Regions from separate parts of the Shewanella sp. KX20019 genome, predicted to be linked through region 4. Evidence: predicted binding sites of a transcription regulator. Region 4 holds the regulator's gene; each other region holds the start of a gene.
The links. Region 4 encodes LexA, which represses DNA repair genes until DNA is damaged. Its sites were predicted from a motif close to TACTGTATNNNNATACAGTA; they were not measured.
Positions count from the first base shown of each region.

Region 1: recA (recombinase RecA) is a predicted target of LexA. The motif match lies at 3,605-3,624, and genes of this name have one in related genera.
Region 2: imuA (translesion DNA synthesis-associated protein ImuA) is a predicted target of LexA. The motif match lies at 4,423-4,442, and genes of this name have one in related genera.
Region 3: JK628_RS10350 (YebG family protein) is a predicted target of LexA. The motif match lies at 4,637-4,656, and genes of this name have one in related genera.

Region 1 covers NZ_CP068437.1:1,631,542-1,639,478, forward strand. The annotation lists gene rpoS (RNA polymerase sigma factor RpoS) at 1-778, shown strand, start outside; gene mutS (DNA mismatch repair protein MutS) at 827-3,409, opposite strand; gene recA (recombinase RecA) at 3,728-4,798, shown strand; gene alaS (alanine--tRNA ligase) at 5,280-7,907, shown strand.
Region 2 covers NZ_CP068437.1:2,876,129-2,884,065, forward strand. The annotation lists gene JK628_RS12600 (error-prone DNA polymerase) at 1-1,214, opposite strand, end outside; gene JK628_RS12605 (Y-family DNA polymerase) at 1,214-2,782, opposite strand; gene imuA (translesion DNA synthesis-associated protein ImuA) at 2,806-4,335, opposite strand; gene def (peptide deformylase) at 4,567-5,061, opposite strand; gene JK628_RS12620 (MFS transporter) at 5,362-7,083, shown strand; gene JK628_RS12625 (hypothetical protein) at 7,168-7,842, opposite strand.
Region 3 covers NZ_CP068437.1:2,347,589-2,355,525, forward strand. The annotation lists gene JK628_RS10330 (nucleoside recognition domain-containing protein) at 1-544, shown strand, start outside; gene JK628_RS10335 (MlaD family protein) at 610-3,234, opposite strand; gene JK628_RS10340 (paraquat-inducible protein A) at 3,212-3,856, opposite strand; gene JK628_RS10345 (paraquat-inducible protein A) at 3,846-4,472, opposite strand; gene JK628_RS10350 (YebG family protein) at 4,668-4,949, shown strand; gene JK628_RS10355 (GAF domain-containing protein) at 5,045-5,503, shown strand; gene proQ (RNA chaperone ProQ) at 5,789-6,418, shown strand; gene prc (carboxy terminal-processing peptidase) at 6,452-7,937, shown strand, end outside.
Region 4 covers NZ_CP068437.1:334,678-342,614, reverse strand. The annotation lists gene plsB (glycerol-3-phosphate 1-O-acyltransferase PlsB) at 1-1,205, opposite strand, end outside; gene nrfA (ammonia-forming cytochrome c nitrite reductase) at 1,620-3,008, opposite strand; gene lexA (transcriptional repressor LexA) at 3,309-3,929, shown strand; gene JK628_RS01520 (cell division inhibitor SulA) at 3,926-4,432, shown strand; gene coxB (cytochrome c oxidase subunit II) at 4,885-6,453, shown strand; gene ctaD (cytochrome c oxidase subunit I) at 6,463-7,937, shown strand, end outside.

The DNA.
Region 1 (7,937 bases), 1.3 Mb from region 4:
CGCAGAAGAAGAGGTGTATTTCTCACGCAAGTCACTTAAAGGCTGTGACAAATCCCGTAACCGCATGATCGAAAGTAACCTCAGATTAGTCGTAAAAATTGCTCGACGATATAACAACCGCGGCTTAGCGCTGCTTGATCTTATTGAAGAAGGCAATTTAGGCTTAATTCGTGCCGTAGAAAAGTTCGATCCTGAACGTGGTTTTAGATTCTCTACTTATGCCACTTGGTGGATTAGACAAACAATCGAACGAGCAATTATGAATCAGACTCGTACGATTCGATTACCTATCCATGTCGTAAAAGAGCTTAACGTATACTTGCGTACAGCAAGAGAGTTGGCTCACAAATTAGACCATGAGCCCACCGCAGAAGAGATTGCAGAGAAACTCGATCTATCAAGCTGCGACGTCAGTCGTATGCTCAAATTAAATGAACGCATTACTTCAGTAGATACGCCGCTAGGCGGTGAAAGTGATAAAGCACTACTCGATGTCTTAGCTGATGATGACAATGTCGGACCTGATTATAAAGTTCAAGATGAAGACATGTCCAAGTCAGTAGTGAAATGGTTAGATGAACTTAATACTAAGCAAAGAGAGGTGTTAGCACGCCGATTTGGTTTATTAGGTTACGAGCCATCTACACTTGAAAATGTCGGAAAAGAGATTGGATTGACCCGTGAACGTGTTCGTCAGATCCAAGTCGAAGCGTTAAAGCGTTTAAAAGATTTGCTAGGCGCCCAAGGTCTATCTGTCGAGGCTATTTTTAGAGTGTAGAACCTTAAGATAAAGAAAAGGCGCCATTGGCGCCTTTTCTTTATCTACTTAAATTGAAATCTTTTTCAATTGATAAAGATAATCGAGCGCTTGTTTGGGCGTAAGTTCATCGGGATTGAGCTTATCAAGTGCCTCAATAACCGGTGATGTAGCTTGCGTTGGGAAACTGATCACTTGCTGCGCAGTCAGGTTACCGTTGTGTGATTGCTCCAGTGCCTGATCGCGGCTCTCTAAATGGTGAAGTTTTTGTTTCGCAGCGTTTATGACACTGTTTGGTACACCGGCGAGCGCTGCCACCTGTAACCCGTAACTCCGGCTCGCAGGTCCCTCTTGCACTGCATGCATAAATACGATTGAATCACCATGTTCAACGGCATCTAGGTGCACATTTTCGACGTTATCCATCTGCTCAGGAAGCTGCGTTAGCTCAAAGTAATGGGTGGCGAATAGGGTCATCGCTTTGAGGTTATTGGCTAAATATTCTGCCGCCGACCATGCTAATGATAAGCCGTCATAGGTAGATGTACCGCGGCCTATTTCATCCATTAAAACCAGGCTGCTTGGCGTAGCATTATGCAGGATATTAGCCGTTTCGGTCATCTCTACCATAAAGGTTGACCGTCCTGATGCTAGATCATCAGAGGCACCAATTCGGGTAAATATCCTATCTACTGGCCCTATCACCGCATGCGCCGCGGGAACATAACAACCAATATGCGCCATTAAAGTGATCAGTGCTATCTGCCTCATATAGGTAGACTTACCGCCCATGTTTGGACCGGTAACAATGAGCATTTTACGCTTGTCATCCAGTGTGACTGGATTGGCGATAAAGGGGCTTTGACTCACTTGCTCGACAACGGGGTGACGACCCGCTTCTATATGTATTCCTGTAGAGTCAGATAATTGTGGGCAGGCATAGTTAAGCGTTTCGGCACGTTCTGCGAAGTTACACAAGACATCTAATTCTGCTGCTGCTTTGGCAAACTCTTGCAATTCATGTATTTTCGGCAGTAGTAGATCAAATAACTGTTCCCATAACTGCTTCTCTAATGCGAGTGCTTTACCTTGGCTTGAAAGGACTTTTTCTTCATGTTCTTTTAGCTCCGCAATGATATAACGCTCAGTGTTTTTTAGGGTTTGACGGCGTTGGTAGCTAAGGGGAACCAGATCAGATTCACGGCGACTGACCTCAATGTAGTAACCGTGGACTCGGTTGTAGCCGACTTTTAACGTCGATATCCCCGTTTGCTCTTTTTCTCGTGCCTCTAATTGGGCCAAGTAATCGGTAGCGCCCGCGCTTAGTACGCGCCACTCATCAAGCTCTGTATCATAACCATCACGTATTACACCGCCATCTCTAATAAGCATTGGTGGATTATCGACGATTGCATTGGATAGTAATGCCAACTCTTCAGGGAATTCGCCTATAACCTGTGATAGATATTGAAGGTGTGGAACCGTTGTTGACTTAAGCGTTTGTTGCAGTTGCGGTAACAGACCTAATGCTTGGCGCAAGCGGGCAAAGTCTCTTGGGCGGGCATTACGAAGGGCGATACGAGCTGTGATCCGCTCAACATCACCTAACGCTTTTAAGTCTTCAGCAAGAGTAAGGTAATAATCACTGCTGATTAACTCGGCAATAGATGACTGTCTAGCGTTAATCACTTGGTGATCACGTAGTGGCTGATGTAACCAACGTTGTAGCATACGGCTACCCATTGCTGTAACCGTGTTATCTAATACTGATGCTAACGTATTAGTTTGTCCGCCCTGTAGGTTGATTGTCAGCTCTAAATTACGACGTGTAGCAGCATCAAGTATAATGCTGTCAGCTTGGTTAAAACGCACAATTGAATTAATGTGTGGTAGTGCCGTACGCTGAGTATCCTTGACATACTGCATGAGGCAACCCGCAGCTTGCAGCGAAAGTCTTGCGTCTTCAATACCGAAACCCTTAAGGTCTTTGGTGCCAAATTGAGTTAGCAGTAAACGGTGGCAGGTATCAAAATCAAACTCCCACTCTGGGCGGCGGCGAGTGCCATTCATGCCTGCAATTAGGCTCATTTGTGAAAAGTCTTCGCTATAAAGCAATTCTGCTGGGTTGGTTCTCTGCAATTCAGCTTCTAGTGCTTCGATATTTGCCAGTTCTGTGACGACAAAACGGCCCGATGCGATATCGAGAGTTGCATAACCATAGCCGGTCTTGCCTTGATACAGTGCAGCAAGCAGATTATCTTGCCGCTCCTGCAACAACGCTTCATCAGTCAAAGTCCCTGGCGTAACGAGACGAACAACTTTGCGCTCAACCGGCCCTTTTGAAGTTGCAGGATCGCCCACTTGTTCACATATCGCGACTGACACCCGAAGTTGCACTAGTTTGGCTAAATAACCCTCTACAGCGTGGTAGGGGAGGCCCGCCATGGGGATCGGATCGCCACCGCTTTTTCCTCGTGCAGTTAACGATATACCAAGCAACTCAGAAGCGAGTTTGGCATCTTCGTAAAAAAGCTCGTAGAAGTCTCCCATACGATAAAACAACAACATATCTGGATGTTGTGCTTTTAGCGTCCAATATTGACGCATCATAGGAGTGTGTTTTTCTAAGTTTTGCGGATCAATAGCAGTCATCGATTTGCTTTGCCTGTACTTTACTGCGGCGCATAGTGGCCATTAAACAATTATGGCTGCAATCTTAGCAATTTTTTACCCATTTTAGTGGGTATTATTACAAGGAAATACTGGTAATTGAGTTATGTTTAGAGGTATTTCCAGCTATCTAGTTGTTTTTATGAGCTTAATAAAAAAATCTCGCACAGCACTTGATACTGTATGATTGTACAGTATACTAGTTTCATATTGAGGCCCTAAAGAAGACATTAGAGTCGTCACCTAAATGATAATACAGTGCTGAAACTGTGTTAGCACTGTGATTCAAAGGACATAAAGATGAAGAAGACTGATCCAAATAAAGAGAAAGCGTTAAATGCCGTTTTAGGTCAAATTGAAAAGCAATTTGGTAAAGGTTCAATTATGAAGTTGGGCGAAGATCGTTCGATGGACGTTGAAACGATCTCTACTGGCTCTCTATCTTTGGATGTGGCGTTGGGCGCCGGTGGCCTGCCAATGGGACGTATTTGTGAAATCTACGGTCCTGAATCTTCAGGTAAAACGACACTGACTTTAGAAGTGATTGCTGCAGCGCAAAAGCAGGGTAAGACCTGTGCATTTATTGATGCTGAGCATGCCTTGGATCCTGTTTATGCACAAAAGCTAGGTGTTGATATTGATAACTTGCTTTGTTCACAACCTGATACTGGTGAGCAAGCGTTAGAGATTTGTGATGCATTGACTCGTTCTGGTGCCGTTGACGTTATTGTTGTCGATTCGGTAGCTGCGTTAACGCCAAAAGCTGAAATTGAAGGCGAAATTGGTGATTCTCACATGGGTCTAGCGGCACGTATGATGAGCCAGGCAATGCGTAAGCTTGCGGGTAACCTTAAGCAATCAAACACTTTGCTTATATTCATTAACCAAATTCGTATGAAAATTGGTGTGATGTTTGGTAATCCTGAAACCACAACGGGTGGTAATGCACTTAAGTTTTACGCTTCTGTTCGTTTAGATATTCGTCGTATCGGTGCCATCAAGGACCGCGATGAAGTTATTGGTAACGAAACGCGAGTTAAAGTGGTTAAGAACAAAATCGCTGCTCCGTTTAAGCAAGCTGAATTCCAAATCCTTTATGGCAAAGGCATTAACAGCACTGGTGAGCTAGTTGACCTAGGTGTTATTCATAAGTTAATCGAAAAATCAGGTGCTTGGTATGCATACAAGGGTAGCAAGATAGGCCAAGGCCGTGCCAATGCTGGAAAGTACTTAATTGAAAACCCAGAAGTCTCAGACGAGATTGAAACAGCTCTGCGTTCAATGTTGTTGAATAAAGGCGAAAAGATAGCACCTGATGCTGCTGACACCGCTGGTGATAATGTTGATTTAGAAACAGGCGAAGTGTTTTAAGTTCGTTTTTCAACAAACGTTTTAAATTAATTATTTAGGCTAGTTTAAAAATCATTTTTTAAGCTAGCCTTTTTCTTTACAGCTCAGCCAGCAGTGCATATCGTGATAACGTTTGTAGTGCGCCGACATTCTCTTTCTCTATAAGAATCAATCCAAGCTCAAACCCCACTCTTCGTTTTTGCGATCTATACCTGGCCGCTGTTAAATGCACTCGTTATCTATCGGTTAACTTTTCTGTGTGAACAAATACCTTTAGCTATGGGATACGCAAGTGGGTTGAAGTTATCGTTTACACCTTTATCTCTTTCAGCACTCATATATTTAAATGATCTGCTAATAACCATTTTATTTTTAGTGTCTAAGCAGTTTTGTACCTTCAGGGCTAGCTGTTAGTCATGACACTGCTTATAATGCTCTTCATAAAAATTTATCATTAGGCTCTTTTTTGGGCTAGTTGCACAACCTAATTCAGGACGGTTTCATGTATCAAACCACTGCAGCACTGCGTAGTGCTTTTTTGGAATATTTCCGCACCAATGGTCATCAGGTCGTTGATAGTAGTTCTTTAGTGCCAGTTAACGACCCAACATTATTATTTACTAATGCGGGTATGAACCAGTTTAAAGATGTATTCCTTGGAGAAGACAAGCGCAATTATAGCCGTGCCACCTCATCTCAACGATGCGTAAGAGCGGGCGGTAAGCATAATGATTTAGATAATGTTGGCTACACCGCGCGCCACCATACATTTTTTGAAATGCTTGGTAATTTTAGTTTTGGCGATTACTTCAAAGAGGACGCAATAAACTTTGCTTGGAACTTTTTAACTAAAGAGTTAAAGCTGCCTAAAGAGCGTTTATGCGTCACAATTTATGAAACTGATGATGAAGCTTATGAAATTTGGACTAAAAAAGTCGGTGTCGCACCTGAAAATATTATTCGCATAGGCGATAACAAAGGTGCGGCTTATGCTTCAGATAACTTTTGGCAGATGGGTGATACCGGACCTTGTGGTCCATGTTCTGAAATCTTCTATGACCACGGCGATCATATCTGGGGTGGCCGCCCTGGTACACCAGAAGAAGACGGTGACAGATTTATTGAGATCTGGAATATCGTGTTCATGCAGTATAACCGTCAGTCAAACGGTGACATGAACCCGCTACCTAAACCTTCTGTAGATACCGGAATGGGAATTGAACGTATTGCTGCGATTATGCAAGGCGTGCATTCAAACTATGAGATTGATATTTTCCAAGCGCTAATTAAAAAGACAGCTGAAATCCTTGGCGTCACGGATTTAGAGAATAAGTCACTACGCGTAATCTCTGATCATATCCGTTCATGTGCATTTCTAATTGCCGATGGCGTGATGCCATCAAATGAAGGCCGCGGTTACGTATTACGTCGTATTATTCGTCGTGCAGTACGTCACGGTAATAAATTAGGCGCGACTAGCAGCTTCTTCTTCTATAAGTTGCTACCGACGTTGATCGAAGTTATGGGTGATGCTGCTAAAGGCTTAGTCGCAACTCAAGCGATTGTTGAAAAGTCGCTTAAAGCTGAGGAGGAGCAGTTTGCTCGTACACTCGAGCGCGGTCTAGGGATCCTTGATAATGCATTATCGAATCTAAAAGGTGATGTATTAGACGGTGAAACAGCCTTCAAATTATATGATACCTATGGATTCCCTGTCGATTTAACCGCTGATGTTTGTCGTGAGCGGAATATTACCGTCGATGAAGCGGGTTTTAAAACCGCAATGGCTGAGCAGCGAAGTCGCGCTCAAGCAGCAGGTCAATTTGAAACAGATTATAATGATGGTCTAAAGATTGATGCCCAGAGTGCTTTCGTTGGTTATGAGCAGCTTAGTAATCAAGCGACTGTCAGTGCTATCTATAAAGCGGGTGAGTCCGTTAGTGAACTAGCGGCAGGTGATGAAGCGGTAATCGTTCTCGATAGCACACCATTTTATGGTGAGTCTGGTGGTCAATGTGGCGATAAAGGTGTGCTGAATGCCGACGGTATTGAGTTTAACGTTACAGATACTCAAAAATATGGCCAAGCAATTGGTCATATCGGAAAGCTAGCGGTCGGCTCAATTCAGGTCGGCCAGCCAGTCTCTTCTCATGTCGATAATGAGAGTCGCCAAAGTACAGAGTTAAACCACTCTGTTACACATCTACTGCACGCTGCGCTACGTCAAGTGTTAGGTACACACGTCACTCAGAAAGGCTCATTAGTCGACCCTGAGCGTTTACGTTTTGACTTCTCTCATTTTGAAGCTGTTAAAGCCTCTGAAGTTAAAGAGGTTGAAGCGCTGGTCAATACTCAAATCCGCCGTAACCACGCCTTAACCGCTGAAGTGATGGACATAGAGCAAGCCAAAGAAAAAGGCGCTATGGCGTTATTTGGCGAGAAGTATGACGACGAAGTCCGTGTGGTGGCGATGGGCGATTTCTCAATTGAACTCTGTGGTGGAACCCACGTCGGCCGCACAGGTGATATTGGTTTGTTTAAGATCACCTCTGAAGGTGGTATTGCAGCGGGTGTTCGCAGAATCGAAGCGGTAACGGGGGCAGCTGCACTGGCCTACATCGCTAAGCAACAAGCTCAACTTGAAGAAGCAGCCTCATTATTAAAAGGTGATAGCGCTTCTGTTGTAGCCAAGCTCAAGGCACAACTGGACAAGTCTAAATCTCTAGAGAAAGAGCTCGCTCAGTTAAAAGATAAACTAGCGGCAGCAACGAGTGCCGACCTTGCAGGTGAAGCTGTTGACGTCAACGGTATAAAAGTTTTAGTTAAGAAGCTCGAAGGTGTAGATGCCGGGTCGCTGCGAGGTTTGCAAGATGAGCTCAAGCAGAAACTTAAGTCTGGCATTGTGGTATTAGGTATCGCAGGTGACGCTAAGGTGAATCTAATCGCTGGTGTCACTAAAGATCTTACTGGGAAAGTGAAAGCGGGTGAGCTTGTTGCCTCTATTGCTGTTCAAGTAGGTGGTAAAGGGGGTGGGCGTCCAGATATGGCGCAAGCGGGTGGCAGTCAGCCTGAAAACCTCCAAACTGCACTTGATAGTGTCATTCCTTGGATTTCTGACAAGTTAGCCTAATCGTTCGATTGTTTAATGGAAGTTTTTAAA
Region 2 (7,937 bases), 2.5 Mb from region 4:
TTACGATAGATATATTGAATGATCTCCTCACGGCGTTCGTGTTCAAAATCAACGTCAATATCAGGAGGCTCATTACGCTCTTTAGAAACAAAACGCTCAAACAGCATGTTCACTTTAGTAGGGTCTACCTCAGTGATCCCCAAGCAGTAACAAACAACAGAATTAGCGGCGGAGCCACGCCCTTGATGCAAAATCTGCTGTGACTTGGCGTATTGAACGATATCAAAGATGGTCAAAAAGAAGTATTCATACTGCATTGCTTTAATCAAGATCAGCTCTTTTTCATACTGCGATATCACGCTCGCTGGCACCTGATTGTTAAAGCGGCGCATTGCGCCTTTATAGACCTCTTGTGCTAAATATTGGCTCGCTGATAAACCACTTGGCACCACTTCGCTCGGGTACTCATATTTAAGTTCATCGAGGCAAAACTTACACTGCGCAGCAATAAGCAGTGCGTTATCAATCCACACCTTGGGGTAACGTTTATATATTGCACTAATGGGTTTAAGCGCCGTTTCAGCATTGGCTAATAAGCGCTCCCCCGCTTGTGAAAGTTCGCTGCCATAACGGATGCAGCTGAGTATATCTTGCAGTTTCTGTCTTCTCTCGCAATGCATACGCACATTACCAGCTGCCACACACGGCATGTTTAGCTGCTCTGCAATCTGAGTCCATAACTGAATTTTTAATGCTTCACCAGCGACTAAACTACGCTCCATCAGCAGATAACAGCGCTGAGCAAAAGCATGCTTAACGGAGTGACCAATGGCAAGCATCTTTGTTTGGTAAGCCTCTAGTTGCGGTGATAAGTCACCTAGATCACTGCGGATGGGATTAAGAGAGGCAGGCTGCCATAATAAAATACAATGCTCCAAGCCCTGCTCTAGCTCACTAAACTGCAGTTGATATTCGCCCTTGGCAGCTCGGCGACGGCTGGTAGTGATCAATTGGCTGATCTGTCCATAACCTTTACGATCTATGGCAAGTAACACAAACAGCCCTTCAGCTAATTGAAACTCTGCCCCCACAAGCAATTTGAGCTGATATTTTTTGGCTGCCTCATATGCCTTAACGATACCGGCAAATGAACACTCATCGGTAATCGCAATTGCTTTATATCCCAATAGCGCCGCTTGTTCGACCAACTCATGGGGATGAGAAGCCCCTCGAAGAAAGCTGTAATTCGAAATAGCATGTAGCTCGGCGTACATTAGCCAAACCAGCCATGTAAGAAAAAATCACGACCATCTTTAAATACCCAACATAGACCACCCTGATGATGACTCGCAATATAGTAATCACGGCATATTTGAGGCTCTTGCCACCAGAGCGTTTGTAACCTTTCAGGCCCTTTAAGCAGCTCAACTGTCTCAATAGAGATCATCTCAGGCGTTGTCAGCAGCCAGCTTGGACGGCACGCTCCCACGCTTAGGCCCGTTGCCTGATGACCAACATCATAGAGTTGCTGCAATGAATTGATAACAGGTCGATGTTCATGCCCAGTAACGGATAGAACTGTGGCTTGCCAGCTCTCCTCTGGTAAGTGCGCCGAAGTTGCTTGCAACCCTTTCACTTTATCGCTCCCCAACCTAGCTTGCAGTAGCGCCATCAGCCTCAATACTTTTTCTGGTCGTTGCCCTTGAGCCGTTTGCTGTCCAAACCAGTTATCATTAGCAATCGCCATAGGCACAAATTTATCGACATAAATAACCATTTCAACCACAGGTTGATACAGGGTGATCCGTTCTAATTGCATACGGCATAAACTTAATAAGTTATCACTTCGATGTTCGGCGAAAGGGTACTGAATAATGATATCAAGTTGACTGCGCTCACAGTCACGGTAGATAAGAGTCAATTTAAGCTGTTGAATCGCCAATTGACGTTGCTTTAAGTAGCTCGCCATCTCTTTCAACATTCTTCCTAATGGAAAAACAATTCCTTGCATCAACTCAACCTCATACAATAAAGTCAGCTTTTGCAGGTAAGTTTCCTCTGGTTCGAAATAAATTAACGGATGTGGTAAAACGCCCGAAATTTTTGCTAGAAGTTGCAGCAATTTAGGGCCAAAGCGTCGCCCAAGCTCCTTAGCAGGCAGAGCACATAATGCAGCAAAAGAGTTAACCCCGATATCGAGAAAGCTTTGCTTTAGAAAGCCTGATATAGGTAGTGAGTCAATCGATAATTGCTTGAGTAATGCATCACTCTTATCAGAGTCAAGCAGTTCACTCCAGGTCACCTCAGCCATTACTGAAGACTGCTGCGCTAGCAATTGGGCAGCTAAAGGCGTGTTACCTGTCGCAAGTGATACCTCTAAGCCATAACTTTTGGCTCGTTGAGCATATTGCTCAATAAGCTTATCAATGCCATTAAAAATAAGCGCCATGGAGCTGACTTCAAGCAGCAGGGTATTACAGACAAACTCATCGACATGCAACTTGGTGCTTGATCTGCCATCTTTGTGTGCATCATGCGCCAATGCGCAGCGCAGAGGCACTACGCGAGCACTAAACTCATAACTCCACTGGCACAACCAATCTGAAGCTTGTTGACTAAGGGAGATGTCGAACTCAACGAGTATCGCCGACGGCGCTACACTTTGCGCGGTAGCAAGGCTCATCCCTACCGTCACTCCGGCTTTAAGACTCCCAGCATCAAGCGCCAATACTTGTAAAGAATGAGGGTCATACAACAATACTTCATCGCTCTGCTTAAGCTCATTACGATAGCGGAAGTATTGCAGTGCCCACTGTGGGTAATGAACTGCTAGCCATAACATATCAATTAGACCATGATGTACGATTAATGAAGTTTGTTAGGTAAGATTGGCGTCCCTTGTGCCAGCGTTTTGTAGGACTCTGCCCACGCCTTTTTATCGGGATCGACATAAGAGGCTATTAGCGATGGTTGAGCTCGACGCTTTACCTTAGAGTGGCATATTTCCGTTGCTGGAGTTACCTGTTCTATTGTATGAACCCTTGCCTCATCAAAAGGCGTTTTCAGAGAACTGCTCGGTTCTAGGCTTAATCTTCGTGTCGGTTCAAGCTGTAAATGCTCTTCACGCTCGAACTCTATATTTACAGTGTCAGTACTTAAACCGTCAGTCCCTATAGCCAATATTAACCCGTCGACAAGGCGTAGCTTGCTTGTTGCCACTTTAATCGCTGTATCTTTATTAATTGCATGGGAACTATTAACAAATAGGGCTTCATCATTCGTTTTCTGTGGAAGTAGTGGACAATTAATGACAGTACTATAATTCGCTAGCCCTTTAGGCGCTGCGACCCGTACTTGGCAGTGCTCTTGAGTAAATAAATCATAACTAAGTGAAGTACTATCAAGCAAGTCATCACTCTGCAAAGGCTGATTAATCAAACAAGCACTCACGCCCAATAGACTTTCTTTTAAATGAGGAGGCAGTAGCGGTAAGCTAAAGGTGGGGCTAGGCCAGCCACCTCGGCGCTTAATAATATTGACTTCAGTCATCCCTAAATCGCTATTTGAAAATCGGCTTAAACTGGATTGCTTCTGTTCAGCATGCTTAGGCACGAGTTTCAACATCGATGTTTCGACGAGACTTGCGCTTTGACTATGATTACCCTGACTCTCGTCAGTATTTAACGCCGAAAAGTACGCTCTTTGTAACACCAGGCGTAAATTAACAGGGTGCGACTGCTGTGCATTGATTGTTGGTAGATAGAGCATACACAAGGCTTCCCCTTTCTCTGCTGCGAGTTGCAGTCTTCTCGCCTCTGTTGTCGATAAGTTGTCTAACCAAGCTAATACGAGCGGTACGCAGCCACTCGCTAACGCTTGTTCAATAGCCCACAAGCGCTCTTTTCGCTCTGCAGTATCGATCCAGAGCAAGCGATCGACATCCAGCCCTTGTTGTAACAATGCTTGCGGCGAAGGAATGTGAGGCGGTGCCACCAACATCACCATTGCATCATTAGTTTGCGTTGATGACACATCATGGCTTAGCAGTTGTTTCAATAGAGGCAAGACGATACTCAGCTCACCTTGACCAACACCATCACATAAAATTTCACACACACCAATTTGCGGCCAACCATTATCAGCAAGCTTTTCATCTAGCAACGAAAAACCTGTCGAATAGGCCACATGTGACTGCCACTGCTGCCCACGCCAGATATCCTGCCGTGCTAACAATTGAGCCAGCGAGTGAGTCTCAGTTCTATTATCACAGTCAGTGACATCGTTTATTCGCTGGGAATTGGCGGTTACAGGTTTAAAGAAACTGGTATTCTCAATCTGCTCTGACGCTTCTTTATCTTGTAATACTGAAAATGCCTTCGCGCTTGAGTGCCCCATGTGCCCACCTTTCTATTGTGATAAAAACGTACTCATCATTTAAAGTGCTACGCCTTTGTCACAGGCTGTATGATACTCAAATTTAAATACTGTACATACATACAGTATAATTATCTTTATTGAGATCGCAAGTACTCGATGCAGATCTTCAAGCCAAAAAAAACGCCCCTCTGTTGAGGGGCGTTATCAAATAATGCTTTGCTACGGCGTAAAAAACTTTAAGGCACGGCCCTAATATTTATATTTTTTCACCTTTTTAAGCGCTATCTGCTGTTTTAACATTGATAGGTGGTCAGTGAATACGACGCCATTGAGATGATCCATCTCATGTTGCAATACAATAGCAAGAAACTCATCGGTATCGATTTCGAATGCTTGCCCTGTACGGTCTAATGCTGTGACTTTCACGCCTTCATGGCGATTTACTTTCGCACGGTAACCTGGAATGGACAAACAGCCCTCTTCCCCTTGAAAATCACCGCGTGTTTCTATTATTTCAGGGTTAATCAATACCATCGGCTGATCGCGCTCTTCAGACAAGTCGATAACCAAAATAGCATGTAAGCTACCGACTTGAGTTGCCGCAAGTCCGATACCGTCATCGGTGTCGTACATGGTTTCAATCAAATCATCAATAAAACCCTGCACCGCATCAATATCCTTAACGGGTTCAGCTTTTCGTTTCAGCCGCTCATCAGGGATCGTTAAAATGTCTAACACTGCCATATCATTATCACACTAGTATTAACTAAAAAATTTCGCGCTATTATGACCGAATCAGCCACAAAGGCAACTCTGGCGCGCCTTAACTTAAGACACTTTTCATTGTTATCTCTGAAAAATAGATAAAACAGAGAGCAACAATCACCCGATAAGTCATAGTGCCGGTAGCGTAACCCCTCTCAATTGCCTTAAATCAACGACTGCTACTTAGCGTAAAACAACTCAGAAATCACACAATTCGATCCATTCTAGTGATAGCTATGTTAACATTCACGCAAATGTATAAAATATACGGATAATAATATGACACAAGCTGTGCGCTCCCCTTTACCCCCGACATTCTTTGTCGCTAATACTATGGAGATCTTTGAAAGACTCGCTTGGTATGGATTTTTTGCCCTGTCATCGCTTTATATGACCTCACCACAAAATCAAGGTGGATTAGGTTTTTCAGATCAAGAGCGTGGCCTACTACAAGGAATGATCCCTTTCTTCTTATACCTTTTCCCTGTGCTGACAGGTGCACTCGCGGACCGTTACGGTTACCGGAAAATGTTTCTCATCTCTTACGCGATAATGTGTCCCAGTTATTATGTATTGGGTCAGGTCGATAGCTTTAGTGGCTTCTTTATCGCCTTTATGGGCGTTGCCATTGGCGCGGCATGTTTTAAGCCAGTCGTCACTGGGACCATTGCCCGTACTACCGATGACACTAACCGTGGCTTAGGTTTTGGCATATTTTACATGATGGTTAATATTGGTGGGTTCTTAGGGCCATTTATTGCCGGTTACGTTCGTGCAATAAGCTGGGACTGGGTATTCATTATGTCTGCATTCTGGATCGGACTTAACTTTATCCCTGCACTTTTATTCTACAAAGAGCCGACGGATCAAAACAGCCAAAAAGGTAAACCACTAAAGGCCGTTTTCAGCGATATTCAAGAAGTACTCGGTAATGCCCGCTTCGCTATACTATTTTTTGGTACGCTGATGATATTAATGTCTTTTGGCGCCAAATGGATCACTGGTGAAACCACACTGATCATCTATGCATGTTGGTTTAGCGGTCATTTTATTTGGGACAAATTGGCTTCATCTAAGCAAAGCGCCCCTTGGTATGGTCAAAAAATTAGTTTAGGTAATAAACCGTTTGTGATCTATCTACTCATCCTGTCTGGTATGTGGATGGTGTATCAGCAAATCTTTATTACGTTACCTATCTATATCCGTGACTTTGTCGACACCACTGATCTGGTGTTGATGTTAGTCAACTACCCTGAGGTGCAGCAATTTTTCGCACCTGTCGATATCAGCTTACTTCAGTCAGAAGTCACTCGTTTAGCGCAAGAGTTCAGTGCGGGCACCTTAAATGCGAAACAAGCCTATTTTGAATTGGTGCATGCCAAGGTAATGGTACCAACAACCGAAATAAGCCAAGCATTGACCGCAATTGGACAAAGTCCAGCTTTAGCAGCGCAATACGCCCAAAGCTGGGCCAGTGAACATCGCCAAGTTAACCCTGAGTACCTAATCGGACTTAACTTCTTATCGATTGTCCTGATGCAACTGCTTATTAGCCGTTTTGTTGAACGCTTCCAAGCCCTTCCAGTACTGGTAGGTGGAACCATTATCCTAGCGCTAGGTACTGCCATTGGCGGATTTGCGCATGGGGCCGTCATGGGTGGTGCAATGGTGCTCACTTCAATCTTAGTATTCTCTATTGGGGAAATGGTTGCCTCACCAAAGAGCCAAGAATATGTCGCCAGTTTTGCGCCCAATGATAAAAAAGCCATGTTTATGGGCTACTATTTTGTATCGTCGGCTATTGGCTTTTTACTGGCGGGTCCATTATCAGGCTATCTATATTCAGAAGTAGCCAAAGGTGCTGAACGTCCAGATTTGATGTGGTTTATTATTGGCGGACTCGGTCTACTGACCGCGTTAGGATTAATCATTTTCCATAAATTTGGCGTTACACCACAAGCAGAAGATGCAATTGACAGCGAGCTAGCTCAAGCAAACTAACCTCAATAAGCATGTTAAAGCCCGCACTAATTTCATTAGTGTGGGCTTTTTATTGGGTACTAATACCCATTACATTAAATATCATTAAAACTGGGAGCGAACCGCAAATACCCATTGGGTATCATCCGTTTCTATATCCTCAAGCTTTTCCCAATCATACTGATAACGCACCACCCATGACCATTGTGGATTCACTTGATAACCCATCGCTAACCAAGCTCGCGTATCAAAACGTTCAACGCCATCAATACCTGCATTACCTCTGGCATACAGCTCAGTGTACCAATGTTCGGTAATCGGTTTTAGCACTGTAATACTGGCATTAGCTGCAGTGCTATCGGTATAAGACTTAACGGCTAAGTGGTTAACGGCAAACTCTGTAAACACTTGGGTGTTTAACCAGCCTTTATGTTCATGCATCAAACCCAGCTGATACTGATAATGGCTAGCTTTACCTTGAGGTGTATCGCTCTTACCATGGTCAATCGATGCTCTAAGATGCCACTGATTAGAAGATGAGTACAGATAACCAAAATGCCATTTATCACCGCTAGTATTGGTGTTGACAGAGAATTTTTGCTGGCTCGTCGCCAAACTACCACCCACTTTCAGGACATCACCATCGAAGCCAACATAAAGCGAATCACTTAGGTTTAGTGGGTCGGCAATATGACGATACTGTTCGGCCATAGCTGGAACAGAAACAGTAGATAACAACAGTAATGAGCTAAAGAAAGGTTTGATGACCTGCACAGACATGATATATACCATAAAAAAGCGCTATTATTACTTTGGCGCCAAGTCTCAGCAAGAACTTTTACTTTATATTACAATGTATTAATAAAACAACCATA
Region 3 (7,937 bases), 2.0 Mb from region 4:
TATTGGGGACGTCAGCACTGCCATGGGTAATGGTATTTTACTGCTACTCATTTTTAGTTTTGTGTTGGTAGCAGGTTTTCGTAAAGTAGCAGTTTATGATGAATTTATTGAAGGCGCTAAAGAGGGTTTTTCTCAGTCGATAAAGCTTATTCCTTACCTTCTAGCAATGTTACTCGCTATTGCTTTGCTACGGGCTTCTGGTGCGTTGGATTACGCATTGGATCTTTTGGCCGGACTCGTCGCTTTCGCTGGCGGCGACACCCGTTTTGTAGAGGCAATGCCGACGGCAATAATGAAACCATTTAGTGGCTCAGGGGCCAGGGCGATGATGTTAGAGACGATGCAGCATTATGGCGTTGATTCTTTTGCTGGGCGACTCGCGGCTATTTTGCAGGGAAGTACAGAGACAACATTCTATGTGTTGGCTGTCTACTTTGGGGCTGTTGGCATACGCAATGGCAGGCATGCCTTAGCGTGTGGTCTATTTGCTGATCTCGCTGGGATTTTGGCGGCAATCATTGTTTGTTACCAGTTTTATGGTTAATTAACGAAAAAAGACGATGCCAAACAGTATCGTCTTCCTCCTTAAATAGTCACTACCATCTTACTCTATTTGGCTGTTTGTCTAGGAGCCCACTCAAGCCAAAGCGGATCGAGTGCAGGGCTAAGAGAGAAGCGGTCGTTAGAATCAAGCATGTTGTCTGTCGTGGTCATGTCTTTAGTCGCTAAGCCTATGCCACCGGCCAGTATTGTTTCCAAAGAGCCTGTCTCTATCTGTGCGCCAGAGAAAAGACCCACATCGACCTTCACTCCAGAAAGATCCCAAAAAACACTGGTTTTATTGATAAGGTGGCGATATGAATTCTCAATGTGCGCTGTCATCTCAATGCCTGTACCATCGTCTATCAATCTGTATTTATCAACTTGACCAACCTTTACACCACGGAAGAAAATCGCAGTGCCTTTATTGATTGAGCCCAGACTGCTATTGGTGATGATGATAGTTAATGCGTTATCAACATTGTGAAACGGTTTTTCAATTAAGCCGACAAACTCTGACGATGTTTGTGTACTAACGCCTGGGAATACCGAAATATAGGGCCCAGTTATAATCGCTTCTGGCGCTTCTATACCGGCTAACGACACTTTTACATCGACGATAGAGAAGGTTGCATCTTGCTGACTAAAATTAGCGGCATAATCTCCGTAAAGGTAAGCATCGACGATTAATTCAGATAGATCTTTACTCAGCACAACAGAGCGGACTTCACCCACTTTGTGACCTAAATATCGAATGGGTGCCTTCTTTGCTAACTTAACGCTAGCGGGGAAGGTTAATGTGACAGCGGTTGATTGGCTTAAGGCGAGAAACTTTGAATCGTATAGGTGTTTGTCGCTACCCGCTACAGGGCTGTCAAGTAAGCCTAATGCGATCCCACCCTTAATTGCACCTAGAAGTGGTGATACTTCAACCTCGACACCACTTAGGTTAGCGTTTATTGATAGTGCGCTATTACGCCAAAATACAGTTTTATCTGTGAGTAAACTGGCAAATGATTTTTGGATACTGATGTCAATGACGAAGTTATTCTCTTTGCGCTGCCATTCAACCTGTTCTACTTGGCCTATCTGCATTTTTTTATAATATACAGGTGAGCCTTTAGTAACATCAGCTCCATTTTGGCTGGTTAACTGCTTGTTAATTAGTCTCTTACTATTAAAGTAGTTTTCAGCGTCGCTATTGTTGGCAAACACATTGAGTGAGGCTCCACTATCTAGTTGTTGACCACTGCTACTTCTAACTAAGCTTAATGCTCCAAGGGCAAAGGTATTTAAATCTCTTGCTGAAACAGCAATCCCATCGATATCCGCCTCAACAGATAGTACTGATTCAGCGATAAAGTAACTGCCTTTGGTGATTAATGACTTAAAATCGCCATCTACTTCAATATCGTATTCCACTTCGGTTAACGAATCATTTAACTGGCTTGATAATACAGTACCGATTGTTATCTGTTTAAACCGCAACTCCGCGCCAGCAGAGATCCCAGGATTGGTGTCGGAATGTAACGTTAATGCCAGTTTTTGCGTGTTTGCAGGCTCTGGTCGTTCAGTTAATAGTGAGTATTGCTGCTGTGGCTTGCCCGAGCCTGGGGTAAAGTTAATCACACTGCCAGTCAATAATCTTTCAGGGTGGTTTATGCCACTGAGAGATATATCAGCGCCTTCAAGCCAAAATGTTGAACTGCCAGCGAGCAATTCACTATATTTACTGTCAATTTTAGCTACTAAATTAACGCCTTCGTCGGTTAGTGTTTTGTTAGTGATATGTCCAATTTCAATGCCTCTAAACATAATAGCGGTGTGTTTCGACACTGATTCAGAGCCCGTAGCCGTTAGCATGAATTCAATACCCCCGAAGGCCTGCTCTTCACTTTCGTACAGAGAGAATTCATGCTGATTCTGGGCTTCCTGCGAAGTTTCGCTAGAACTGAAGCTGATACCACCGGCTAAAATAGCGGCTAGGCTTTCACTGCGCACCTCAATTCCAGATAAAGAGGCATCGATGCTGATCCCTGATACATTCCAAAATTGAGAATCGACTTTGACCAAATTAGCATATTGTTGCTGAATAAAAGCGGTGACAATGATTTTTTTAGTGCCGTCCAAACGGTACCCAACGACTTGTCCTACGGGGATTTGACGATAAAAAAGAGGGGAACCGACATCGAGAGAACCCAATCTTTCGGATGTGATGTTGACAATAAGGCCCTCATTGCCAGGAGTAATGACGGGGGCGGTAATTTCAGCTTCATAAAATGAGCGAGATTCGCCATCGCCTGGCAACATTCCGATGTAGTTGCCGGAAAATAGTGTATCGAGACCTTCAACGCCGGTGATGGATGCTTTGGGTTTGACTAACCAGAATTTGGTGCCCTGATTGATAAACGGTGCAGAGCGGTAGTCCATTAACACATCGACATTTACACCTTGAAGTTCATCATCAATACTAATATCGACCACTTTACCTACAGTGAGACCTTGGTATTTAACCAAGGTTTTGCCTATGTCTATTCCTGTCGCGCTCGGGAAATGAATTCTGACCTCGATCCCCGATTCGCGAATGCTTTTAACACCGAGCCAAGCACCCAGCGCAAGCGCAATAATTGGCAATAGCCAAATAGGAGAGAAGAGTTTTTTCTTTACGACTTTAGGTGTTTGTACGTGAGTCATTTTTAGATTCCAGTCGGTCCCAGAGTAAACGTGTATCAATAACCTTGGCTGCCAGTTGCGTTAGCAAGATGACTAAGGCAAATGCAGTTGCCGCTGGAGCGGGCTTTGCGTCCAGCAACTGGCCCATATTGACTACGGCTACTGTTAATGAAATAACAAAAAGGTCTAGCATAGACCAACGACCTATCCATTCAATAATATGAAACCCTATCATTAGGTTCTTTTTAGAAATAGGTAATTTAAAGCTGATAGCGGTTAAGTATATGGTGAGTCCAATTATTTTTAATAAAGGAACCAAAATACTCGCCGTAAACAATATGATCGCAATCGGGATCATATCGGTTTTTACCAGATGCGCGATGCCTGAAAATATAGTGTCTTGAGTGACTTTTCCTTGGTTTGTCAGGGTTGTTATCGGGTAAAGGTTTGCCGGAATTAACAAAATGGCGGCAGTAATTAACAAGGCCCAGCTTTTTTGTAAGCTAGCGTAGTCTCTGATGGTAAGTTTAGTGTCGCAGCGACTGCAGCATGCCGACTCTGCACAAGTCACCTTATTGCAGGTTGGACAACAGGTTAGCCCTATCTGTTTGCCTAAGGTGGAATTGTTTGGGTTACTGTTCAAGAAAACTCCACATATGCTCTAAATCGTACTCTCTCAAAAGAAATAAATTCATAATAAACAGCATTGTAAAGCAGAAGGTTCCAAAACCAAAAGAAACAGTTGCAAAATCTGCCAGGTTGAAAGCGGCAACTAAAAAACTAATGACATAAATTTCGAGCATGGTGAGTTGGGTCAGTAATCCCTGTAGCTTTAATGCCTGTTTTAATACTGACCTTAAAAATGAATGCTGTAATCCATATTTTATAATCACAATTTGCACCAGTATGGACACGAGTAGTATTCCTGGTGCGATTACAGCTGCTGTCATTACTGCAATAGCGACGACCCAGTAGCCCTGTTGATATACAGCTATAGCACCTTCGAGCACCGTTGTGGTACGCATACTGCCTAAAAATTCCAACTCTAGTACGGGATACGTATTGGCAGGGAAGAAAAATATTATCGCGGTAATACATAAAGCCAACATGCCGTTTATAGAACAATAAGGCGTGTCATACAGTTGCGTGTGACAACGCGGGCAAAGTGCTCTCACCCCTGTTGGAAGCGCACGCTTTCTGATGACAAGGTCACAAGACCGACATAAAGTAACACTATTATCTAGCGCGTCCGATGCCATAAGAATCAAAACCTCTATAAAACGTACTAAGTTAAAGAAAAAGTTTTATCGTGATATAGAACTCAATTTATTCGTAGGCAATTGATTAATACAGAGTCCTTAATATATAAGCGTACCAGATTTTCAAGAAAACTTGCATAAGAACTTCAATGTGTGAGACTCTTTACTGTATATAAAAACAGTGCGAGGTTAATTATGGCCGTTATAACAAAATTTGTTGTCGTTAGAGAAGGGGTTGAAAAGATGACTTTTACATCTAAAAAGGAGGCCGATGCCTACGATAAGATGCTTGATGTCGCTGACAACTTGATCCCCTTTCTGAGCAGAGCAGAACTAGATCTAGCAGATAATGATATTGAAAAAATCGGTTTTTATCTGGCGCAGCATAAAGACGAGCTGCAATCCTTGTTGAAAGGTAGTGTGCCAGAGAAAAAGAAAGCCATTAAAAAAGTATCAAAAAAGACTGATTCAGAATAATTAAAGTTAAAAACAATCAGTTTGAAATTGATTGCTGGCTGATAGAATATGGTTAGTTTATTTGTTTCAATCGACGAAACTGTTAGGGGATATTAATGACTGCGCCATTTTACGACACTTTAAACCGTCAGGTTACCGCTTTGCTGACGGGGGAAGATGATCAAGTCGCGGCTTTAGCCAATTTTTCAGCTTTACTAAATGACAACTTAGTAGACCTTAATTGGGTTGGATTCTATCTATTAAAGAATGATCAGTTAGTGCTTGGGCCCTTTCAAGGAAAAGTGGCTTGTTCTCGTATTCCGATAGGTAAGGGCGTGTGTGGTACTGCGGTTGAAACAAACCAAACACAAAGAATTGCAGATGTGCATCAATTTGCGGGTCACATAGCGTGTGATTCGGCGAGTAATTCGGAACTGGTAGTGCCCTTCAGACGTGATGGTATTGTTATCGGGGTACTAGATATTGATAGCCCGTCGTTATCAAGGTTTGATGAAATTGACCAGCGTGGGGTAGAAACGATGGTTAAAAGTCTCGAAAACTGCCTATTTGGTTAATCTACGAGCAATTATTGTTAATTGATGGTCGCAATCATTTCGTGCTTCTCTATAATAAGCGGTTTGGGCAATGAAATCTCAAATCGTGATTGTTCGGTAAAGCGAATCAATAGCGTTTATGGTAGGTTGTTGCTAAGGTAGGTTTGATTTTGCCACTTAAAAAATAGGTTAATCATTATTAATTTGTTTTTTAGGTCATAATCAGACAAATATGAACGACACATAAATCGATGAGAGGTAGAAACTCTTTTGGTGGTGTCCCTTTTTTAAATTGTGGAAGTAAAGATGGAATCAACAGAAAAGTTGACCGATACCAACGCTATTCTTGCGTACTTATATGAAACATTTCCTTTATGCTTTATCGCTGAAGGTGAAACTAAGCCATTAAAAATCGGATTGTTTCAAGATTTAGCGGAAAGGTTAGCTGATGATTCTAAAGTCAGTAAGACTCAACTCAGAATCGCTTTAAGAAGATACACAAGTAGCTGGCGTTACCTTAAAAGTGTGAAAGCCGGTGCACACCGTATCGATTTAGAGGGTAATTCTTGTGGTGAGCTAGAACAAGAGCACGTTGACCATGCTCAAGCTACACTTAAAGAAAGTCAGGAAAAAGCGAAAGCAAAAAGAATCGCTAAGGCTGGTAAATCCGCTGCGCCGACTAAGAAGCCAGCTAAAAAACCGGTTGCTAGAAGACCGAAAGCGGCGACAAGCGCAAAACCTGTAAAAGAGAAAGTAGCAGAAGTAATTTTAACGCCTGCAGTATTGGCTGAGTTGAAGAAAAATCAACGTGTAAATGTCAAACTAGGTAAGGCACCAGTAGCTGGTGTTATTTTGGATATCAAAAAAGAAGATGTTCAGATTCAGCTAGATTCTGGTTTAACAATTAAAGTTAAAGCTGAATACATACTACTGTAATGGCTTAAAAGCATGTAAAGGAGTAACTTGTTGATGCGGAAAATGTCTCTGGCTGTATCTATCGCCAGTATTTTTGTAGGATTCTCGGCGTGGGCTGTTAGCCCTACTATTCAATTCAGCGAGTTACCTGCTTTAAAACAGGAACCCCAGCACAAGGTGGCGAGTAAACGCGTCACTGGTTTGTTTACTCGATCACATTACCATCGTTTTGAAATGGACGATGCGTTCTCAAAGCAAGTTTTCGAACGTTATCTTAAGCAATTAGATTATCGTAAAAACGTGTTATTGCAATCTGACGTTGATAGCTTTATGGCGTATTCAACTCAGTTTGACGACATGTTGAAAAGTGGCAATCTTCAACAAGCATACTCCATGTTTGAAGTCATTCAAAAGCGTCGTTATGAACGATTTTCCTATGCGCTTTCTTTGCTTGATAAAGAGATGAAATTTGATGTTGCAGGTGATGTTTACGAATTTGATCGTAAAGATGCCGCTTGGCCAAAGAATGAAGCCGAACTCAATGAACTCTGGCGTCAGCGAGTCAAATACGATGCGCTTAACCTTTCACTCACTGGCAAAAAGTGGGATGAAATCGTTACTATTTTGTCGAAGCGCTACAACAATTCGATTAAGCGTCTTAGTCAAACCCACAGTGAAGATGTTTTCCAAGGGGTGATGAACGCATTTGCAAGAACGGTTGAGCCGCATACTAGTTATCTATCTCCTAGAAATGCTGAACGTTTCCAAATGGAGATGAATTTGAGCCTAGAGGGTATTGGTGCTGTTCTTCAAGTCGATGACGATTATACCGTTATTAAGAGCTTAGTTGCTGGTGGCCCAGCGGCTACAAGCGAGAAGTTATCACCAGAAGACAAAATTGTTGGTGTCGGTCAAGAAGGTGAAGAGGTTGTTGATGTCATTGGCTGGCGTTTAGATGACGTTGTTGAATTAATTAAAGGGCCTAAAGGCAGCAAGGTTGTGTTAGAGATCTTGCCAAATAAAGGTGGTTCGAGTGCCAAGTCTTTTGAACTCACCATTGTTCGAGATAAAATTCGACTTGAAGACCGTGCAGCAACATCAAAAGTTGTTGAGCCTACTGAAGGACCATACGCCAATCGTAAAGTGGGTGTTATCCAAATCCCTGGTTTTTATATGGATCTTTCAAAGGATGTTTCTAAAGAGCTTGCAGAGCTGAAAGAAGCAAAGGTTGAAGGGATTATTATTGATCTGCGAGGCAATGGCGGTGGTGCTTTAACAGAAGCTACTTTACTGACCGGTTTGTTCATTGAACAGGGTCCTGTTGTGCAAATACGTGACGCTAATGGACGAGTTTCGCAAAATAGAGACAACGATGGACGGGTTACCTATGATGGACCTTTAACAGTAATGGTCGATCGTTATAGCGCGTCAGCATCAGAGATTTTTGCCGCGGCGCTACAAGATTATGACCGAGCATTAATTGTAGGTGAATCTACCTTTGGTAAGGGGACTGTGCAACAGCATAAGAGCCTTGGCCGTA
Region 4 (7,937 bases):
GTTTTTGGCGCTAATAAACGACCGGTTCGCGAACGACCGCCTTCGGTAAAGTATTCAACAGAGTAGCCTTTAGTGAAAAGCTGATCCAAATACTCACGGAATACCGCAGTATAGAGTTTGTTGCCACGGAAACTACGGCGAATAAAGAAGGCTCCACCACGGCGGAACATCGGCCCAGCAGGCCAAAAGTTAAGATTAATACCAGCGGCAATATGCGGTGGCACCATGCCTTGGTAATACAGAATATACGACAGTAGGAGGTAATCCATATGGCTGCGATGACATGGCACATAAACGATTTCATGACCATCATGGTGCAACTGGCGGACCTGTTCAGCCCCCTTGATGTTGATCCCTTTATAGAGCTTATTCCACAACCAGGTCAGAAAACGTTCAGTGATGCGCACTAAGCTATCGGAGTAATCTGCGGCGATTTCATCTAGATACTCCATCGCTTTAGCACGAGCTTCTGTTTCGGAGATTTTTTTATTAACCGCTTCCTCTTTAATTGCCCGAGTGATTGATTCTGACTTTAACAAAGCATGAAACAGAGCTTGGCGTTTTGGAAGTTGAGGCCCGGTCATGACTTTACGCTGACGCTGAAAATGCACTCGTGCAACGCGGGCAAGTTTTTGTGCAATACGCTTATCGGTGCCGTGCTCGTCTGCCATATAACGCAAAGAAACAGCATTAGAAAACTGCACAAAGCTATGTCGACCCAAAAATAAGATCATCAAGCACTTGCGTAGCCAAGTTGGATTTTGGCGCTCCAATACGGCGGCACGCATGGTGTCGTTTTCTTTGCCCGGCGTTCGTCCCCAATAGAGGCTTACCGGAACCAACTGAATATCTAATTCTGCGTTTTGCTTATGCACGCTTAACAAGCGTTTAAAGCAATGCAAATACTGCTCAGCACTTTCCCTTTCACCAAATAATGGCTTGCTACCTTCAAGGCAGACAACTCGCGGCGCACTCACCCCATTGACCTCTAGGTCATCGTAAGGGCTAGGCAAACCGAACTTACCGGTCATTTCACTAAGGGCTGCTATGTCACTAACAGATTCTGTTTTCATGACATAAACGAGTGGTTTGCTTGGATCAAGATTGAGGTCTTCAAAAGGATCGTGGGGCACAACAATAGTTTGCACGAGCTTTTTTTGGATCCAGCGTAATGATTTAAACCAGAGAGAGTCTTTTTTCGACATGATTCGCTTGCAGTAATGGTCGCTTGTAATACGTCATAGAATACCAGAATTCCCAACTGTTTGCGCTACTGCTTTACAATCCCAATGGGAAACACTAGTGCATTTATGGAACAGTGACTTAGCTTATTCTCGGTGTACAGCTAGTCGATTAAGTCTGGTTCTGCCCTGTTAAAGCCCAATAAATCTAGCCCTAACTTATATGTGGGATTCAGTTTAAGAGTGAATGCCCGTTTCATTGCGATCAATAAGTTAGTTGAATAGTGCACTTGCATATAGAAAGCGGCCCCTATACAGAAGCCAATAAGCAGGCATAAAAAAGCCTCAATAAAGAGACTTGGTATTACTGCCTATACAGCGGGCTTAGGTGGGATTAAGCAATGGAGTCGTTCGCTATATAGGACTTATTCTTATTGGCTACTTATCGTATTTAGCTTGTCGTTCCTCAGCTTCTTTGTCCCACGCTGGAAGCACTGTTTCGCTAAACGTTGCCTTTTCTGCTTCTAGCTTATCCATATCTAAACCAATCGCTTTTTGTGCTTTTTCTTTGGTCGATATATCCGGGATAGCTACGGGCTGCTTAACGCCCTTTTCACCTAACAACCTAGCAAGTTTAACCCTTGCGTCGGCTGATAAATCAATCGCTGTCCCTAATACCCTTAACGCTTCTTCAGGGTTGTGCATTGCTATGCCGTGTGAAGCGGTAGCATGATCCCAACGCCATTGAGAATGTCTAATATCATCCTGTATTGGCTTTAACTCTGCTGCCGTTGCTCCGGCCTTAATAGCTGCGCCAGCTTCATAATGAGCGTGTACTAACTGAGTTTCGACCCAGTCTTTAAGCTCGTTAATCATTGCCTGTCGGTTTGCAACAACAGCTAACATCTGCTCTTTGCTCTGTTCGTGACAATTAGCGCAACCCACCTCGAAACGGTCAAACGGGTTTCCAACCTGATGATCGGTAAACTTTCGGCCCTTTGCGTTGGTGATCTTTGGCATGTGACAATCAATACAAGTAACATCGTTTTGACCATGAACGCCTGAACTCCAAGTTTCATAATCCGGGTGTTGAGCTTTCAACATTGGTGTTTTTGATATTTGATGCGTCCAATCTACAAACTCTATAGAGTCGAAGAACTCTTCCACGCTATCGGTATCGACGCCATTATCCCAAGGGAAAGCCGCTTTCTTGGTTTCTTTCTCGAAGTAGTATTCAACGTGGCACTGACCGCAAACCATAGCTTTTTTATCGGTTCTAGAGGCATCGTCCCAATTCTTACCTATCTTATCCATTGCCCTTTGAGCGAATGGTCTAGATACGCGAAGTTTAGACGAACCGGGTTCGTGACAATCCTGACAACCGATAGTATTAACAATCTCAGATCCTGCCGCGCTCCATTTCTCACTGAAGAAGCCGTCTTCACCCTGTTCTGTAATCATACGGGGGACGTCTGGGCCTTTACACGACCAACAAGCCATAGGCTGTAAATCTTTGTGGTCTGCGTCCGGGCTTCCAACCCTTAGCGTCCCTCTGAGATCTGTTACTGCGTATTGATGCCCGCGCGGGGTGTCATAATCTCTTGAAAACGCATAACCCGCCCACAACACGGCAAGGTTAGGATTTTCTTTAACTTCGTCGATTTTCTTGTCTTGCTCTATCGTCTTTTTCCAAGTGTTATATTGCTTTGGAAATTTCTTTTGATATTGCTCACTGCGAGGATCTAGTTGTTCACCTGCGAAAGCGGCGGTACATATAGCGCTTATGACTAAGCCAATGGTGCTTAGTTTGAGTATTTTATTGTTCATCGTTTAACCCCACGTTTCTATTCTGAGCCGTATATTAAGCGAGACTATTCAATAAGATAATTCGGAAGTTTTTACTTAAAGAGTAAGAATTAATGAAGCCTTACCAACGGACATAAAAAAGCCCCCAACGAAGGAGGTTTTTTATATTCAATTGGTGTGGTGCACTTAGATCTTGAATTCGGGTTGAACGCAGCTTTCAATCTTAAATGCCAAACATATTAACATTAACTTGGTTAATACTTGCGCGAACCAGAATACTGTATATACTGACAGTTACTGTATGGAAAGACAGGCTTAATTATGAGACCACTTACACCACGCCAAGCTGAAATTTTAGAGCTTATTAAACGCAATATTTCAGACACAGGTATGCCACCAACCCGTGCCGAAATCGCAAAACGTTTAGGCTTTAAATCTGCCAATGCAGCCGAAGAGCATTTAAAAGCTTTAGCGAAGAAAGGCTGTATTGAGATCATACCGGGAACTTCTCGAGGCATTAAGCTAACTCAAGAAGATACCGAAGAGGCCGATCTCGGTTTACCACTTATTGGCCAAGTGGCTGCAGGCGAACCGATTCTGGCTCAAGAACATGTAGAGCAACACTATAAAGTTGATCCTGCGATGTTCCGTCCAGCAGCCGACTTTTTGCTACGAGTACGCGGTGACAGTATGAAAGACATCGGCATCCTGGAAGGTGACCTATTGGCGGTTCATAAGAGCCAACAGGCTCGTAATGGCCAAGTTGTTGTCGCCCGTGTTGAAGATGACGTCACGGTTAAGCGGTTTGAAAAGAGGGGCAACAAAGTCTTCTTACATGCCGAGAATGAGGATTACTCACCGATAGAAGTCGATCTGGCAAACCAAAGCTTAAGTATTGAAGGTTTAGCCGTTGGCGTGATCCGTAATGGAGATTGGCAATGAACAAATTATTAGGTGTAAGCCCGCGTCACCCTGGCCTTTGGCAAGATATACCCAATTCGACGATGTCTAAAAAGACAGATATCGAAACTATGATATCTCATACTCAGGGACGCAATGAATTAAAACAGATCTGTGGTCAACTGGCTCAACTGAGCCTGCAGGGTCGCTGGATTGTATTAATTAGCCCACCTAATATCGGTTACAAACAGATGCTAGCTTCAGCTGGCGTACGGATGGATAGGATCCTACTTGTACATGCCAAAGATGAAGTAGAAACACTTTGGGCGATGGAAAAAGCGCTCACCAGCGGGACATCGAGTGCAGTGATAACCTGGACTAACGAGTTAGATGCACGAGACAGTAGACGACTGCAGCTAGTCGCCAAGAGCGCTCAAGCGGTAGGTATCATCATTGAAAATGCGAACACTCACTTACCTGACAGCACAATAAACGCACAGGGCGAGCCATTTAATCAAGGCTCTTTGTTCACTGCAATGCATTAAGCATTTATTTATATTACAGTTCTAGTCTTTAACTAAAGCTCCCTACTCGGGAGCTTTTTTATTCCTACCACTAAACAAATGAATCAAAAAGTGATCTTGATCAATATTTCAACACCAAGTAGTGTAGGTACTGATAACAACGATATTTTGTTATATCCGAACGATTTAGTCGTCGGTCTTTATGTATGACTGTAGATCCTTTAAGAGTATATGAAGACTGAGATCGGCCTGATATATTTCAGCCGTAGGTGCCACCGTGGTTACACCAACCAGTATCAAGTACTGGAACTAAATAAAGTCTAATCGATAGTCGAAAACTAAAATAACGACACGATAGATAAACCACTCGCGCACTTTGAAGTCATCGTTGCTTTTTTGGGAACGAAGAGTTTACATAGAGCAGAGACTTACTGTGTGACTCTTCTTTGTCTTGTTGACAGAGGAGAAGTCTAGTGAAGCAATTGTTGTACTGTGTGTTGGCGCTAATATTTTCGCCTGCACTTTTTGCATCAGAAATGCCATTTAATATGACAGAGGGTGTGACGGAGATCAGTGGTAAGGTTTATAACCTCCACATGATAATCCTTTACATCTGCTGTGCTATTGGCATTGTTGTTTTTGGCGCAATGATTTATGCCATGATCAACCACCGCAAATCAAAAGGCGCTGTCGCCGCCAACTTTCATGAAAGCACTAAAGTCGAGATTTTGTGGACTGTAGTGCCTTTTATTATTCTTATTATCATGGCTATTCCAGCAACCAAAACCTTGATTGCAATGGAGGACCCCAGTAATGCTGAGCTCACCATTAAAATTACAGGTTCGCAGTGGAAATGGCATTACAGCTATTTCGATAAAGACGTTGAATTTTATAGTTTAATGTCGACTCCTAGAGAGCAGATCGAGGGCACCGAAGCTAAAGGTGAACACTATTTGCTCGAAGTAGACAAACCTCTCGTATTGCCGATTAACCGCAAGGTGCGCTTTCTAATGACTTCAGATGACGTTATCCATTCATGGTGGGTACCGGCTTTTGCGGTTAAAAAAGATGCTAACCCTGGTTTTATTAATGAAGCTTGGACGCGGATTGATAAGCCCGGTGTTTACCGTGGTCAATGTGCTGAACTTTGTGGTAAAGATCATGGCTTTATGCCAATTGTTGTCGAAGCACTCACAGAAGAAGACTTTGATAAATGGTTAATTGCTCAAAAGGAACAAGCGAGTAATGCTGAAGCTGCAGCTCAAGCAGCACTTTCGCAAACCTTGACCATGGAGGAGCTGATGGCTCAAGGCGAGCAGATCTATCTGGCTCGATGTGCCGCTTGTCACCAACCTAATGGTGCAGGTCTTCCAGGCGTATTCCCTTCTCTTATTGCTAGTCCAATTATCAAAGGCCCCATCGCTGATCATATCGATATCGTATCGAATGGTATGACGGGCACTGCGATGCAAGCATTTGCTAAGCAGCTGACTGCCACTGAAATCGCGGCGGTAATTACCTTTGAACGTAATGCTTGGGGCAATGACTCTGGCGATACGGTTCAAGCTGCCGATGTCAGCTCAGCAGCGTCAGGTACTGCAGCAAGCAGTGATACTGCCGCCGCAGTACCAGCCACTTTACCTGCTACCCTACCTAAAACCGAGCAAGCTGCAGCGAGTGAAGTCACAACTGAAGTTGTTGCAGACGTTAAAGCGGTTGCTCTGGATGACTTAACCATGGATGAGCTTATGGCCATGGGTGAGAAGGTCTACATGACTAGTTGCGTTGCTTGTCACCAAGCTGCGGGAACGGGTTTGCCTGGCGCTTTCCCTTCATTAGTTGGCAGTCCGGTGATTACAGGACCGGTAAGCGGTCACCTTGATGTTGTCATCAATGGTAAACCGGCTACTGCAATGCAGTCATTTAGCGCATTGCTGACACCACAACAGCTTGCTGCGGTGGTGACTTATGAGCGCAATGCTTGGGGTAATAACTCCGGTGATGCAGTTCAGGCTAGTGACGTTGTTGGCCACGGAAAGTAAGGGATTAAAATGAGCACAATTACACAAGATTCGCCAGCCGCTCACGACGATCACCATGATGACCATCATCATGGGGCGCCGAAAGGCATCATGCGCTGGATTTTAACCACCAACCATAAAGATATCGGCACGCTCTACCTATGGTTCAGTTTCATTATGTTCCTTACGGGTGGCGCGATGGCCATGGTCATTCGCGCTGAGTTATTTCAGCCAGGCCTGCAGCTAGTCGAACCAAACTTTTTTAACCAGATGACAACGGTACATGGTCTGGTGATGGTGTTTGGGGCAGTTATGCCAGCCTTTACCGGCTTGGCTAACTGGCTTATTCCGATGATGATTGGTGCGCCAGATATGGCACTGCCAAGAATGAACAACTGGAGTTTTTGGATTCTACCATTTGCATTTGCCATCCTACTCAGCTCGCTGTTTATGGAAGGCGGTGGTCCTAACTTTGGTTGGACATTCTATGCGCCACTGTCGACAACTTATAGCCCTGACAGTACTGCGCTTTTCGTTTTTTCAGTTCATATTATGGGGATGAGTTCGATAATGGGGGCGATTAACGTTATTGTCACCATCGTCAATATGCGCGCTCCAGGTATGACATGGATGAAACTACCGCTGTTTGTTTGGACTTGGCTAATCACAGCATTTCTACTCATAGCAGTGATGCCGGTGCTGGCTGGCACGGTGACTATGGTATTAACCGATAAGTACTTTGGAACCGCCTTCTTCGACGCTGCAGGCGGTGGCGACCCGGTGATGTTCCAGCATATTTTTTGGTTCTTCGGTCACCCCGAAGTGTACATTATGATCTTGCCATCCTTCGGCATCATCTCAGCGATTGTGCCTGCTTTCAGTCGTAAACCTCTGTTTGGTTACGCGTCGATGGTTTATGCAACGGCTAGTATCGCCATACTGTCGTTTTTAGTATGGGCGCATCACATGTTTACCACGGGGATGCCGGTATTTGCCGAACTCTTCTTCATGTATTGCACCATGCTGATTGCGGTGCCCACGGGGGTAAAAGTCTTTAACTGGGTTGCTACCATGTGGCGCGGCTCAATTAGTTTCGAAACCCCAATGTTGTTTGCTGTGGCGTTTATTATCCTGTTCACCATAGGCGGTTTCTCGGGGCTGATGCTGGCTATAACACCTGCTGACTTCCAGTACCACGACACCTATTTCGTGGTGGCGCACTTCCACTATGTACTGGTTACCGGGGCGATATTTTCCATTATGGCGGCGGCGTACTACTGGCTGCCGAAGTGGACTGGCAATATGTATAGTGAAACCCTAGGAAGATGGCACTTCTGGTGCTCGGTGATCTCGGTGAATGTGTTGTTTTTCCCAATGCATTTCCTCGGGTTAGCGGGTATGCCACGCCGTATTCCCGATTACGCTATTCAGTTTGCAGATGTAAACCAGATCGTATCGATTGGCGGCTTTGCCTTCGGCCTGTCACAATTGATCTTCTTAGCTGT